DNA from 4 places in the Bacillus cereus group sp. N8 genome. Region 1 is predicted to be linked to each of the others. Evidence: riboswitches for the same ligand, from Rfam matches in the RefSeq annotation. Region 1 holds a riboswitch; each other region holds the start of a gene.

Region 1 (3,163 bases):
TTGATGTTGCGCTGGCATTGTTAAAAAGTTTTTTTGCTGCGGCATAACTTTCTTCAACTCCTTTTCCCTTATAATGTGCACAATGATAAAAACTACTTACACATTAAAAAACCGCAATTCACACTCATTGATAAGGTTAATATTCGAATTTAAGACATAAAATATGAATTGTTCTAAAGTTTTTATGCAAAACTATTGCAAAATAGATAAAAAACGAATATTATATATAACTGTTGTGAAAATTATTCGTAAAAAGAAAGGATGTTTATATGTTTAACCTTTCAAAACATAAAACTTCTATTAAAACTGAAATTATGGCAGGTATTATTACCTTTTTAACAATGGCATATATCATTGTCGTAAACCCTGTCATCCTTGGGGATGCAGGCGTTCCATTTGAACAAGCATTTACAGCTACTATTATCGCCGCTGTTGTCGGAACATTATTTATGGCAATCTTTACAAACTTACCAATCGCAATTGCACCAGGTATGGGATTAAATGCTTACTTCTCTTACTCTGTTGTAAAAGCTCATGAAGGCATGACTTTCGCAATTGCATTCTCTGCTGTATTCGTAGCAGGTATGATTTTAATTTTGTTATCATTCACATCTTTCCGTACGAAATTAATGGAAGTAATTCCTGAAAACTTAAAACATGCACTTACTGCTGGTATTGGTCTTTTTATTGCTTTTATCGGTTTGCGCTTAACAGGAATTGTTACAAAAAATGATGCCAACTTAGTTGGGCTTGGCGATCTTCACTCTGCCCCAGTTCTACTAGCATTAGCTGGCCTTGGAATTACAATTATCCTTATGTCTTTAAATATAAACGGGGCACTGTTTATCGGAATGTTACTAACTGGTATTATCGCTTATTTCACAGGGCAATTAACGTTCTCAAATGGCGTTACATCAATGCCTGGATTACCAGAAGGAATTATCGTTTCAAATCCAATTACTGCTGTATCTGATGTAATTAACTACGGATTATACGGCGTTGTGTTCTCATTCTTCCTCGTTACACTATTTGATACAACAGGAACATTACTTGGTGTAGCACAACAAGGCGGATTTATGAAAGACGGAAAGCTTCCAAAAGCAGGACGAGCTCTTCTATCTGACTCATTCTCAGCAACAATTGGAGCTATGTTCGGAACAACACCATCAACAGCTTACATTGAATCATCTGCTGGTGTTGCAGCTGGTGGCCGTACTGGTTTAACAACTGTTACAGTAGCTGTTCTGTTTGCATTAGCAGCATTCTTCGGGCCGTTAGTGAGCGCTGTTTCTGGCGTTTCAGCTATTACAGCACCATCATTAATTATCGTTGGTAGTCTTATGATGGGTTCAGTTCGCCACATCGATTGGGATACGTTCGATGAAGCATTCCCAGCATTTTTAGTAATCTTAAGCATGCCACTTACATCAAGTATTTCAACAGGTATTGCACTTGGATTTATTTCATACCCACTTATGAAAATGGCAAAAGGACAATTCCGTGCTGTTCACCCACTTGTGTATTTATTCGGAATCTTGTTCGCTTATCAATTAGTTTTCTTACCACATTAAAATCCCTCTTCCTGAGGGATTTTTTTTATAAATACTGTTTGACAACACCATTTATTTGTGAAATAATTCAAAATAGTTAAATATTCGATGTCTTATCAAGAGCAGGTGGAGGGATGAGCCCTACGAAGCCCGGCAACCGACCCATTTATGGGCACGGTGCTAATTCTTACAACACATTGTGTTGAAAGATAAGAGTAATATGATAAGACGTCTTTTCTATATGAAAAGACGTTTTTTATTTTCACTCCCTCCTCTCTCTTCTTAGTTTAGGAGGGATTTTTTCATGAAAAAATTATGTTCCATCGTACTTATTTTTCTCTTATTTACATTAACAGCGTGTACAAATGAACAAGATGCTATCTCTTCACAAAAGCAAGAAACTGTGAAAAAGGCGACTACAACGGTAGAAAACCACTTACAAACAGAAGTTCCAAGCCAAATGAAGAAGCCATTAAAAATCGCATTAATTATGCAAATGTCCATCGGAACTTTTTCCTCTCAATATATTGAGGGCGTCAAAAAACAAGTCGAGCTATTTGGCGGCAGTGTACAAGTCTACAACTCTGATAACGATTTAGCAAAAATGGCGGCAAATTTAGATACTGCTATTAATTCAAAAGTGGATGGTATTTTAATTGATCACGGCCGCTCTGAAGCACTAAAACCTGGAGTAGAAAAAGCATTACAGGCGAATATTCCCGTAGTTGCGTTTGATAACGATCTACGCTTGCCAGGTGTGACAATTATTGATCAAGATGACTATAGTCTTGCATGGAAATCATTAAAAACGTTAGCGGAAGATTTGAATGGACAAGGAAATATCGCAGTCGTATGGGTTGGCGGATTTGCTCCAATGGAACGTCGCAATGTTATCATTGATGCCTTTTATAAACGTTATCCAAATATAAAAGAAATTGCGCGATTCGGTACTGCAAGTAATAACACACCGCTTGATACACAAACACAAGTAGAAGCCTTACTAAAAAAATATCCGAAAAAAGGAGATTTACAAGCTATTTTCGCTTCATGGGATGAGTTCGCTAAAGGAGCTGTTAAAGCACTTGAACAAGCTGGTCGTACAGATATAAAAGTATATGGCATTGACTTAAGTAATGAAGATTTACAACTCATGCAAAAAGAAAACTCACCTTGGGCTGCTACAGCTGCAACTGATCCAGCTGAAGTAGGTAAAGTTCAAGTGCGATTCTTATACAAAAAAATTGCCGGTGAACAAACGCCAGATATTTATTCACTAGAACCTTATTTAGTAAAGAAAAGTAGTTTACCAAAAGAAAATATAACAATGGATCAATTATCAAAACATATAAACGGTTGGGGAGACTCAAAAGATGCATATTCTCCTTGGATGAAAAAATTAGAGAAGGAGAAAAAATGATGACATTCTCTCTTCAAAACATTACACATTCTTATCATGTAGCTACACCTGTTTTAGAAGATGTTTCTATTCATATTCAAAAAGGAAAAGTGCACGCTTTACTAGGAATGAATGGTGCGGGAAAAAGTACTTTACTAAAAATAGCAACTGGTGAAATTCAACCAGTTGCTGGCGATATAAAAATTGATAATCAGTC
Region 2 (3,163 bases), on a different contig from region 1:
TTTTATGCTCGCTATTCCTTGTTGTATCAAGTGTTGGGGTTGTATCAACAACGGGCTTCTCGTTAGCGATGAGAAATCAAAAACAAGCAGCAGGAACAGCATCAGCTTTATTAGGTTTATTACAGTTCATTTCAGGAGCACTTGTTGCACCGCTAGTAGGTATTGGTGGAAGTAATACAGCATTGCCTATGGGTGTTGTTATAGCTCTTTGTGAAATTGGTGCTGTACTATGTTATTTATTTATGGCAAGAAGAAGTGAGAAGCAGTTTGAACTGCAACAAAAACAAAATTTAGAGGCTTAATAAAAAAGAGCTGATTCAAACATTTCTTTGAATCAGCTCTTTTTTTCATTTCTTTGAAATAACTCATGCAAAAGTTATTTGCATAAAGTGACGATACTGTGACAAAAATGTTGGTATGTATATTAAGATATCGTCTTAAGTGTAAAAAGTAGGGCGTTCTCGGTATAATAACAAGTGGAGATAAAAGAAACTATAATTAGTAGTAGCTGTAGATAAAAGGAGAATTCGAGATGAAGAAGGTTTTGGGTATTGCTGTAATGGGAAGTATGATCCTTCTAGCAGGATGTAATGGAAATAAAGATACGAAAGAACCGAAAGAAAAGGTAGAGCAATCTACTGAGCAAACAGAAGAAATGAAAGAATACAGCGCAGTACATGAAAAATATGATACGAAAATAAATAAAGAAATTAATAAGGCGTTACAGTTATTCGAAGTGGCAAAAGAAAAGGGCGGTAAGGAAATAACGAATGCTACATATAAAGAAGATGTGCAAAAGGTAACAACGAGCATGTTAGAAGATATTGATAATATACGTAAAGAAATTCGTGTTCCAAAGTCGAAAGAGCAAGAACATGAGGTATATGTTGGTTTCTTGAATGAATCGGAACAAGCGATGAAAAAATTACAGAAGTTAGCTAAAGAAGAAGATTCATCATTAATTCGTGATATAGAAATTAATTTTGCAACAGCATCGACATACTATAAACGTTTTCAGACAGAGGCCCAAAAATAACCTTGCGCATGCGCAAGGTTATTTTTTCTTCTTACCATCTCCGTCTTCATCCTCGGATACTAATACCTTCTGTTCTTCGTGAAATTCTGAAATTGTTTGTCCAGTAATATTATCGAATGGAGTATAAAAAGAAGTGATACGTGTCTTTTTAATGAAGAGTTTATAGAAGCCGATGATTACGAGTATGACAATTGTTAATGGCAATCCTATGGTGGCTAGGAGTAAGGGATCCATCTTATAACTCCTTTAAAGTAATTAATTTTATCCCGCTATTTGCGGGCAGCCCGATTGGTGTGGGCTAATAATCAGTGAAGGATGGACAAAGATCCCCACTGATTAAAGTGTCACTTTATTATAAGTTAAAGTAGTGATTTTAAGAAATAATGCCATTAAAAACTGATTTTTCTAAATATATCCAATTAGATTGACTTTTCATTTTTTCAGAATTATAATTCAAAATATACAATTTGAACCAAATAATAATATAGCAATTTACTTATCCAGAGAGGTAGAGGGACTGGCCCTATGACACCTCAGCAGCGGGTTCTGTAATAGAACACCGTGCTAATTCCAGCAAGCAAGTCTTGAAAGATAAGTGATGGGCCTTTGTTTATTAAGCCTTGATCTTATTTTTTAAGATCAAGGCTTTTTGTATTTTAAGAAGAGAAAGGGAGTAATGGGAAAGATACGTCAATAAAACAAAGTAAATTTATGAGTTTAGGGGGTTATTAGAGTGTATGTTGTTAAAAAATTATCGGTTATGGTATTTACACTATGGGTTATTACGACAGTAACATTTTTAATTATGCATATTATTCCAGGGGATCCATTTTCGTCGGATGCGAAAATCTTTCCTGAAGAAGTGATACAAAACATGAGAGCAAAGTATCACCTTGATGAACCGTTATGGAATCAGTATGTTGCTTATTTGGATGGGGTAGTTCATTTTGATTTTGGTGAATCTGTTCAATCGACAGGTCAAGGTGTATCGGAAATTATAACAACCGGTTTTGGACCGTCAGCAATTATTGGTTTACAAGCACTTGTTATTTCATTGTTAGTCGGAATTGCCGCAGGTACATTTGCCGCGCTATATCACGGAAAAGTGATTGATTATAGTGTGAGCTTGCTTGCGATTCTCGGTATTTCTATTCCTAGTTTTATTTTAGCTCCACTATTTATACAAGTATTCGCCATCCAATTTGAATTACTACCAGTGGCGTCTTGGGGAACGTTTGAGCATACTGTATTACCTTCTTTCGCATTAGCGCTCGGGCCAATCGCAGTTATTACAAGATTTGTTCGCTCTAATATGATTGAAGTGTTGCAGAGTGATTATATTAAGCTAGCGAGAGCGAAAGGTATACCAATTAAGAAAATCATTATAAGACATGCTCTTCGAAATGCAATTGTTCCGGTACTTACATTTGTTGGCCCATTAATGGCAGGACTTTTAACAGGAACTTTCGTTATTGAAAAAATCTTTTCAATTCCTGGTTTAGGAAAATATTTTGTAGATAGTATTTTTAACCGAGATTATCCGGTAATTATGGGAACAACCATTTTCTATAGTTCGCTATTAATTGTATGTATTTTTATTACAGATATCATTCATCGTATTGTTGATCCACGTATTCGTTCTATTACGTAAGGAGGAGGATGTTTAAATGGGGGCTTATGAAATTAATGACCAGTTATTAACGAATGAAGAGAAAAAAGAATTAACTATAAATAAAGATCAGCAAACGATTAGCCGAAAAAAGGAAGTGTTTCGCAAGTTTATATCAAACCCTATAGCAGTTTTAGGGGCAGTGACGTTATTACTAATTATTGTTTTCTCGCTTATTGGCGAAAGTTTAACGTCATTTACTGCGAGTGAACAAGTAAAAGAAGCAACTAATTTACCGCCTAGTAGTGAGCATTGGTTCGGAACAGACGATTTAGGGAGAGATATTTGGGCGCGTACTTGGGCTGGTGGGAAAATTTCACTAACAGTTGGGTTAGTTGCAGCAGCTCTCGATATAGGACTCGGTGTACTTATCGGTGGATTTAGTGGATACGTGAGAGGGCGTAATCGTCTTGGAACGTTAATTGATGAGTGGATTATAAGAGGGATTGAAGTTTTAT
Region 3 (3,163 bases), on a different contig from region 1:
AAATCTGTAGATACAATTGTTTTAGCAATGCCGCCTGTTGCACATGAACAGCTATTAGCGGATCTATCGCCTCTTCTAACTGATCAATTTGTCGTGACAGTTGCTGCCGGAATCGGACCATCTTATCTAGAAGAAAGACTTCCTCAAGGGACACCTGTTGCCTGGATTATGCCAAATACAGCTGCTGAAATTGGCAAGTCTATCTCTTTATACACGACGGGAAATTCCGTAGAGGAACGACATCATGAAACGTTACAACTTCTTTTAAGAGGTATTGGTACCTCGCAGTTTTGTACCGAAGAGGAAGTTCACCAACTTACCGCAGTTACTGGTAGTGCACCCGCTTTTCTCTATCACTTTGCTGAAGGTTTAATTGAAGCAACGAAAAGCTATGGAATTGATGAGGAAACAGCAAAACATCTTGTCATTCAAATGATCGCTGGCTCTGCCGCTATGCTCCAGCAAAACCAGGATCCAGCTATGTTACGTGAACAAGTAACAACACCAGGAGGTTCAACGGCTGAAGGTTTAAAAGTTCTATATGAAAATAATTTTTCAGAAGTCATTCAACAAGCAATTGAAGCGACCAATAAAAAAGCTAGGGGGAATTAATATGACTTTAACAAGTTTAAACGACTACACAACATTACATAACGGCGTAAAAATGCCTTGGTTCGGTTTAGGTGTTTTTAAAGTAGAAGACGGATCAGAAGTAATTGATTCTGTAAAAGCAGCTATTAAAAATGGATATCGTAGTATCGATACAGCTGCCATATATAAAAATGAAGACGGCGTTGGACAAGCAATCCACGAATCAGGTATTCCACGTGAAGAATTATTTATCACATCAAAAGTATGGAATAGTGATCAAGGTTACGAGTCAACATTACAAGCATTTGAAACTACATTAGAAAAATTAGGTCTAGAATATTTAGATTTATATTTAGTACATTGGCCTGTAAAAGGAAAATACACTGAATCATGGAAAGCTTTAGAGCAACTTTATAAAGATGGTCGTGTGCGCGCTATTGGCGTGAGTAATTTCCATATTCACCATTTGCAAGACGTATTTGAAATTGCTGAAATTAAGCCTATGGTTAACCAAGTGGAATACCATCCACGTTTAGCACAAGAAGAATTGCACACTTTCTGTAAAGAGCATGGTATTCAGCTTGAAGCTTGGTCACCATTAATGCAAGGACAACTACTAGATCACCCAACATTACAAGAAATTGCTACAAAATATAATAAATCGACTGCACAAGTGATTCTACGCTGGGATCTACAAAATGAAGTTGTAACGATTCCTAAATCAATTAAAGAACACCGCATCATTGAAAATGCGAACATCTTTGATTTTGAATTAAGCTCGGATGATATGAAAGCAATTCAAGCTTTAAATGAAAATCACCGTGTTGGTCCAGATCCGGATAACTTTAACTTCTAATAGGGAAACCACTGCCATATGCAGTGGTTTTTTTTATTTTTAATAAAACTGAAAATTTAAACTATATTCCATTTGATTGACACTTCATTATCTAAGGTGTAAGATTTTGAATTATCAAAGAAACACAAAAATTAATAAAATTTATTCGTTTACTCATTGTATCAAGAGAGGTGGAGGGACTGGCCCTTTGAAACCTCGGCAACAGGTTCATTTTGAATACTGTGCCACTTCCTGCAAGCTTTGTGCTTGAAAGATAGAATGAGGGACTTCGTTTATATACGGGTGCATAACTTGTACGTAAAAATCCCTCTTTCTCAATACGAAAAGAGGGATTTTTTGTTTTTCATTCCCTCATCATCATCCAATCTTATTAACTATTTAGGAGGAAAATCAAATGAAAAAGAAGTTTGTACCCGGTATTGCATCAGTTGTAGGAGTAAGTATTTTATTAACTGGTTGCGGCAGTTATAAAAACGAAGCAAGCGGAGCAAATGCAAAAGACGAGGAACCTAGTAAACAGGTTTTAAACTTATCTTCACCTACTGAAATACGAACAATGGATACAGCTCGTGCTACAGATACTGATTCTGGTCAAGTAATGAGAAACGTATTTGAAGGTTTGTATAATCTTGGTGAAGGTAACAAACCTGTCCCTGGCGTTGCAAAATCTCATGAAGTAAATGGCGATAAAACGAAATACACATTCCATTTACGAGATTCAAAATGGTCAAACGGCACTCCTGTTACAGCGAAAGATTTTGTCTTCGCTTGGCAAAGAGCTGTCGATCCAGCAACAGCCTCTGAATATGCATTTCTATTCTTTGATATTAAAAATGCAACAAAAATTAACAACAAAGAACTTCCAGCCGATCAACTTGGTGTAAAAGCAATTGATGACCATACGTTTGAGGTAGAATTAGAACGCCCTGTTCCGTACTTTATTAGCTTAACAGCGTTCCCAACATTTCTACCAATTAACGAGGAATTCTTTAAATCACAAGGTGATAAGTACGCTTTAGAAGATAACAAAATCTTGTACAACGGAGCTTTTACACTAAGCGATTGGAAGCATGAACAAAGCTTTAAATTTAAGAAAAACCCTACCTATTGGGATAAAGATAATGTCAAACTCGAAGAAATCAATTTCAACGTTGTGAAAGAGAAATCAACAGAAGTAAATTTATTCGAATCCAAACAATTAGACCGTATAAAACTAACATCTGATTTCGTTGATAAATATAAAAAGGATACTAACTTCAAAGAACGTCCGAATGTAGGGGTACAGTTTTTACGTATGAATCAACAAAACAAAGTACTTCAAAACGTTTCTGCACGACAAGCAATCGATCAAACAATTGATCGAAAATCCTTCGTAAATACGTTATTAAATGATGGCTCTACACCAACCTTTAGTCTCGTGCCGAAAAACTTTGCAAAAGGGCCTGATGGAAAAGACTTCCGTACTGCAAACGGCGATTTAACAAAAGTTGATACAACATCTGCACAAGAATTATGGAAGAAAGCAAAAAAAGAACTTGGTTCTGAAAAGATAACATTAGAATTATTAACAAGTGATGGTGACCTTGAGAAGAAAACTGGTGAGTTCCTAAAAGGGCAACTAGAAAAGAATTTAGATGGCTTAACAGTAAATATAAAACCGCAACCACGTAAACAACAAGTTTCACTCTTATTAAAAGGTGACTACGAGATTGGAAT
Region 4 (3,163 bases), on a different contig from region 1:
GTGTATTTCTATTGAAGATCAAGGTTTTGGGATAGAAAATGAGAAGATAGAAAAGATCGGAAAAGCTTTTTATACAACAAAAGAGAATGGTACAGGTCTTGGACTAATGATTACATATAAAATTATTGAAGAACATCAAGGGAGTATCGCGATTCAAAGTAGTATGGGTGTAGGAACGAAAGTGGAAATTTATTTACCAACAGTGTAGTGCAGTAGACGAAATTATTTTTCAGAAAAGTGTTCTTGTTGTGTAAATATAAACATTTTATAAAATGTTTCAAGAAGGGTTTTTTTTATAAAACACTTCGTTTATAATGGAGGAAAATATCGACATAGAGCTTTTAGCTCGTGTAACGGTTCGGTAGTGTGATGAAAAGAAAAGAAGGGGTGCACGCGCATCCTTTTTTCTATGCGGATATTATGAAAGAGGTGGTATGATGGAATTAACATTAAATTCGACTGTATGTTTACACACGATTCAATTTCGAAAAGAGAACTTGAATTATATTGTAAAAGATACAATTACAGGAGAAACATATGAAATGCCGCCACTTTGGATTGATGCACTAGCAATGATGCGAGACGGCTTTTTATTGGGAGAAATTGAGGAGAAATTAAAAGAAGAGTATCCGGCTGAAGAAGTAAATATGGTAGCATTTACGAGGCAATTGTTAGAGCTAGAACTTGTCGAAATGGTGGATGGAGAAGAGATAACTTGTACAAAGAAGAAAGATAAAGACTATTTAGCTTGGTTACGCCCAAGAGTGGAACAATTCTTTTTAAATTTAAATAAAAAATATAAAAGCAAAGGTCAAAAATGATCTTTGCTTTTTTTGTAGGCGTGTTTAAAAAATAACAGCGAATGCTCTTGCGAAAGCACCGTCACTATCTTTAATTTTTAAAGGTGCTGCTGAGAAAAAGAAACGTTTCGCTTTAATAGCATCTAGATTTGTTAAGTTTTCAATTAAGTAAATGTTATTCCCTAGTAATATGTGGTGAATCGGTGATGTTTCTGTCGTTACCTCATCAGGAGAAATGAAATCTAAACCGACTGATTTTACTTTTAATTGAACCAGTTCTTCAGCTAATTCTTCGGAAAGATAAAACGCTTCTTTCTCATAAGCTGCTGTATTCCACTTATTAGATAGATTGGAATGGAAAATGACAATATCATCTTCTTTTATATCGGTATTATGCAATACTTCCTTAGGCAACTTTCTCTCTTGGATATGAGTTACATCGATAAGAACGGCCTCACCTACAAATTGTTTTAGGGGTAATTGATCAATAGTGGTTGCACCTGAAATGAAATGCGCAGGGGCATCGCAATGTGTACCTACATGAACGACAGAATGAAAATCTGTAACTTGATAGCCCGTCTCTTCAACGTTTGTAATTGCTTCTAGTTGGATTTTTGGTGTTCCAGGAAATTGAGACATATTGTTTTCAAATGTTTGTGATAGGTCGATTACTTTCATTTTAAATACCTCCAATATATGTTTTAAAATATAAAAAACTCATCTTTCATAATCAAGAAAGATGAGTTTTGCACACAATGGTTAAGTTTTATCTTTCAAAATGCATTGCATTTTGCAGGAATTAGCACCTATTCAGTTTGTATAAACTGAGGTTGCTGGGCTTCAAAGGGCCGGTCCCTCTGCCTCTCTTGATAAAGATATATTCAGTTTTAATATTTTGATTTTTTTAATAATTAAATTGTAATTCATTTCCTTTTTTAGTGCAATACAAAATAGGTATTCACCCAAATAAGGTGGCTCGCATATTGTAGCTTATGTAAATAGAATGCTGCGAAGGAGTGAGTGCAGTGACAGGTAATGTATTGAATTATTATGCTGGTGGAAATACAGCTAGAGGATTTCACAGCTTATACGAAGAGAATTTGAAGGGGCTAGACAGGTTGTTTATTTTAAAGGGAGGCCCAGGAACGGGAAAATCTTCTTTAATAAAGGCAATAGGGCGTGAATGGGTCGATAAAGGGTATAATATTGAACTTTTACATTGTTCTTCTGACAATAAATCAGTTGATGGTGTGATTATTCCAAAATTAAAAGTAGGGATTGTTGACGGTACATCACCGCACGTTATTGAGCCGAAAATGCCTGGAGTTGTTGAAGAGTATATAAATTTAGGTGTTGCTTGGGACGCAGGTAAATTAAGAGAGAAAAAATTAGAGATTGAACGATTCGTTTCAGAGGCGAGTAAAGCCTTTCAAGCAGCTTACGGTTGTTTTAAAGAGGCTCTGGAAATACATGATGAGTGGGAAAAAATATATATTAGTAACATTGATTTTAATAAAGCAAACAAATTAACAGATCAGTTTATACAGAAACTATTTACAGATAAAAGTGGAAAAAATTCGATTGTGAAACATCGATTCCTAGGAGCTGCTACACCGAAAGGAGCAGTTGATTTCGTTCCTAATTTAACGGAAGGGCTCCCGCATCGCTATTTTATAAAAGGGCGCCCGGGTTCTGGAAAATCAACGATGCTTAAAAAATTAGCAAAGGTAGCAGAAGAAAAAGGATTTGAAGTAGAAGTATATCATTGTGGATTTGATCCGAATAGTCTTGATATGATTATCGTAAGAGAACTGGGATTTGCAATTTTTGATAGCACCGCACCGCATGAATACTTTCCAAGTCGCGAAGGTGACGAGGTTATTGATATGTATGACCTCATTGTTACACCAGGGACAGATGAGAAGTATGCTACAGAAATTCGTGACGTATCAATTCAGTATAAAACAAAAATGAATGAGGCGATGTCTTTCTTAGCAAAAGCAAAATCGGTCCGTGATAAATTAGAAAGAATTTATATTTCTGCTATGGATTATTCAAAAGTGGATGCATTTAAAGATGAGATTCAAAAAGAGTTTGAACGCATTGCGGCTACTGTAATGGAAAAGAAAAAATAGGTGCTTTATTGAGCTGTCAGAAATTGTCTGACAGCTGTTTTAATATATAATAAAACCAGGCGTATATTTGTCGAATTTCCAGGGAAATAATCAAAACATGAGGATGGTATGAAATGAGAGGGAAAATTGAATTAGAGCTAGAAAGAATTGAGCAAGAGAATGATGTGAAAATTTTATTTGCAGTGGAATCAGGGAGTCGTGCTTGGGGATTTCCATCGAAAGATAGTG

What was found. A riboswitch is a leader RNA that binds a small molecule or an ion and turns the genes downstream of it on or off. The one in region 1 is predicted to bind S-adenosylmethionine.
Positions count from the first base shown of each region.
Region 2: linked by a shared signal. The riboswitch ahead of JDS80_RS26525 (ABC transporter permease subunit) and the one ahead of JDS80_RS22525 (sugar ABC transporter substrate-binding protein) in region 1 are both predicted to bind S-adenosylmethionine.
Region 3: linked by a shared signal. The riboswitch ahead of JDS80_RS26000 (peptide ABC transporter substrate-binding protein) and the one ahead of JDS80_RS22525 (sugar ABC transporter substrate-binding protein) in region 1 are both predicted to bind S-adenosylmethionine.
Region 4: linked by a shared signal. The riboswitch ahead of JDS80_RS13550 (cyclase family protein) and the one ahead of JDS80_RS22525 (sugar ABC transporter substrate-binding protein) in region 1 are both predicted to bind S-adenosylmethionine.

Region 1 is NZ_JAEHBK010000020.1:30,474-33,636, reverse strand. It holds gene JDS80_RS22535 (SDR family oxidoreductase) at 1-45, opposite strand, end outside; gene JDS80_RS22530 (NCS2 family permease) at 270-1,571, shown strand; SAM riboswitch class I at 1,661-1,766, shown strand; gene JDS80_RS22525 (sugar ABC transporter substrate-binding protein) at 1,855-2,967, shown strand; gene JDS80_RS22520 (sugar ABC transporter ATP-binding protein) at 2,964-3,163, shown strand, end outside.
Region 2 is NZ_JAEHBK010000035.1:25,331-28,493, forward strand. It holds gene JDS80_RS26510 (multidrug effflux MFS transporter) at 1-302, shown strand, start outside; gene JDS80_RS26515 (hypothetical protein) at 533-1,036, shown strand; gene JDS80_RS26520 (DUF3951 domain-containing protein) at 1,055-1,270, opposite strand; SAM riboswitch class I at 1,530-1,634, shown strand; gene JDS80_RS26525 (ABC transporter permease subunit) at 1,770-2,687, shown strand; gene JDS80_RS26530 (ABC transporter permease) at 2,704-3,163, shown strand, end outside.
Region 3 is NZ_JAEHBK010000032.1:33,805-36,967, forward strand. It holds gene proC (pyrroline-5-carboxylate reductase) at 1-612, shown strand, start outside; gene JDS80_RS25995 (aldo/keto reductase) at 614-1,447, shown strand; SAM riboswitch class I at 1,603-1,707, shown strand; gene JDS80_RS26000 (peptide ABC transporter substrate-binding protein) at 1,842-3,163, shown strand, end outside.
Region 4 is NZ_JAEHBK010000007.1:153,066-156,228, reverse strand. It holds gene JDS80_RS13560 (ATP-binding protein) at 1-208, shown strand, start outside; gene JDS80_RS13555 (hypothetical protein) at 438-821, shown strand; gene JDS80_RS13550 (cyclase family protein) at 846-1,478, opposite strand; SAM riboswitch class I at 1,564-1,676, opposite strand; gene JDS80_RS13545 (PRK06851 family protein) at 1,826-2,935, shown strand; gene JDS80_RS13540 (nucleotidyltransferase domain-containing protein) at 3,049-3,163, shown strand, end outside.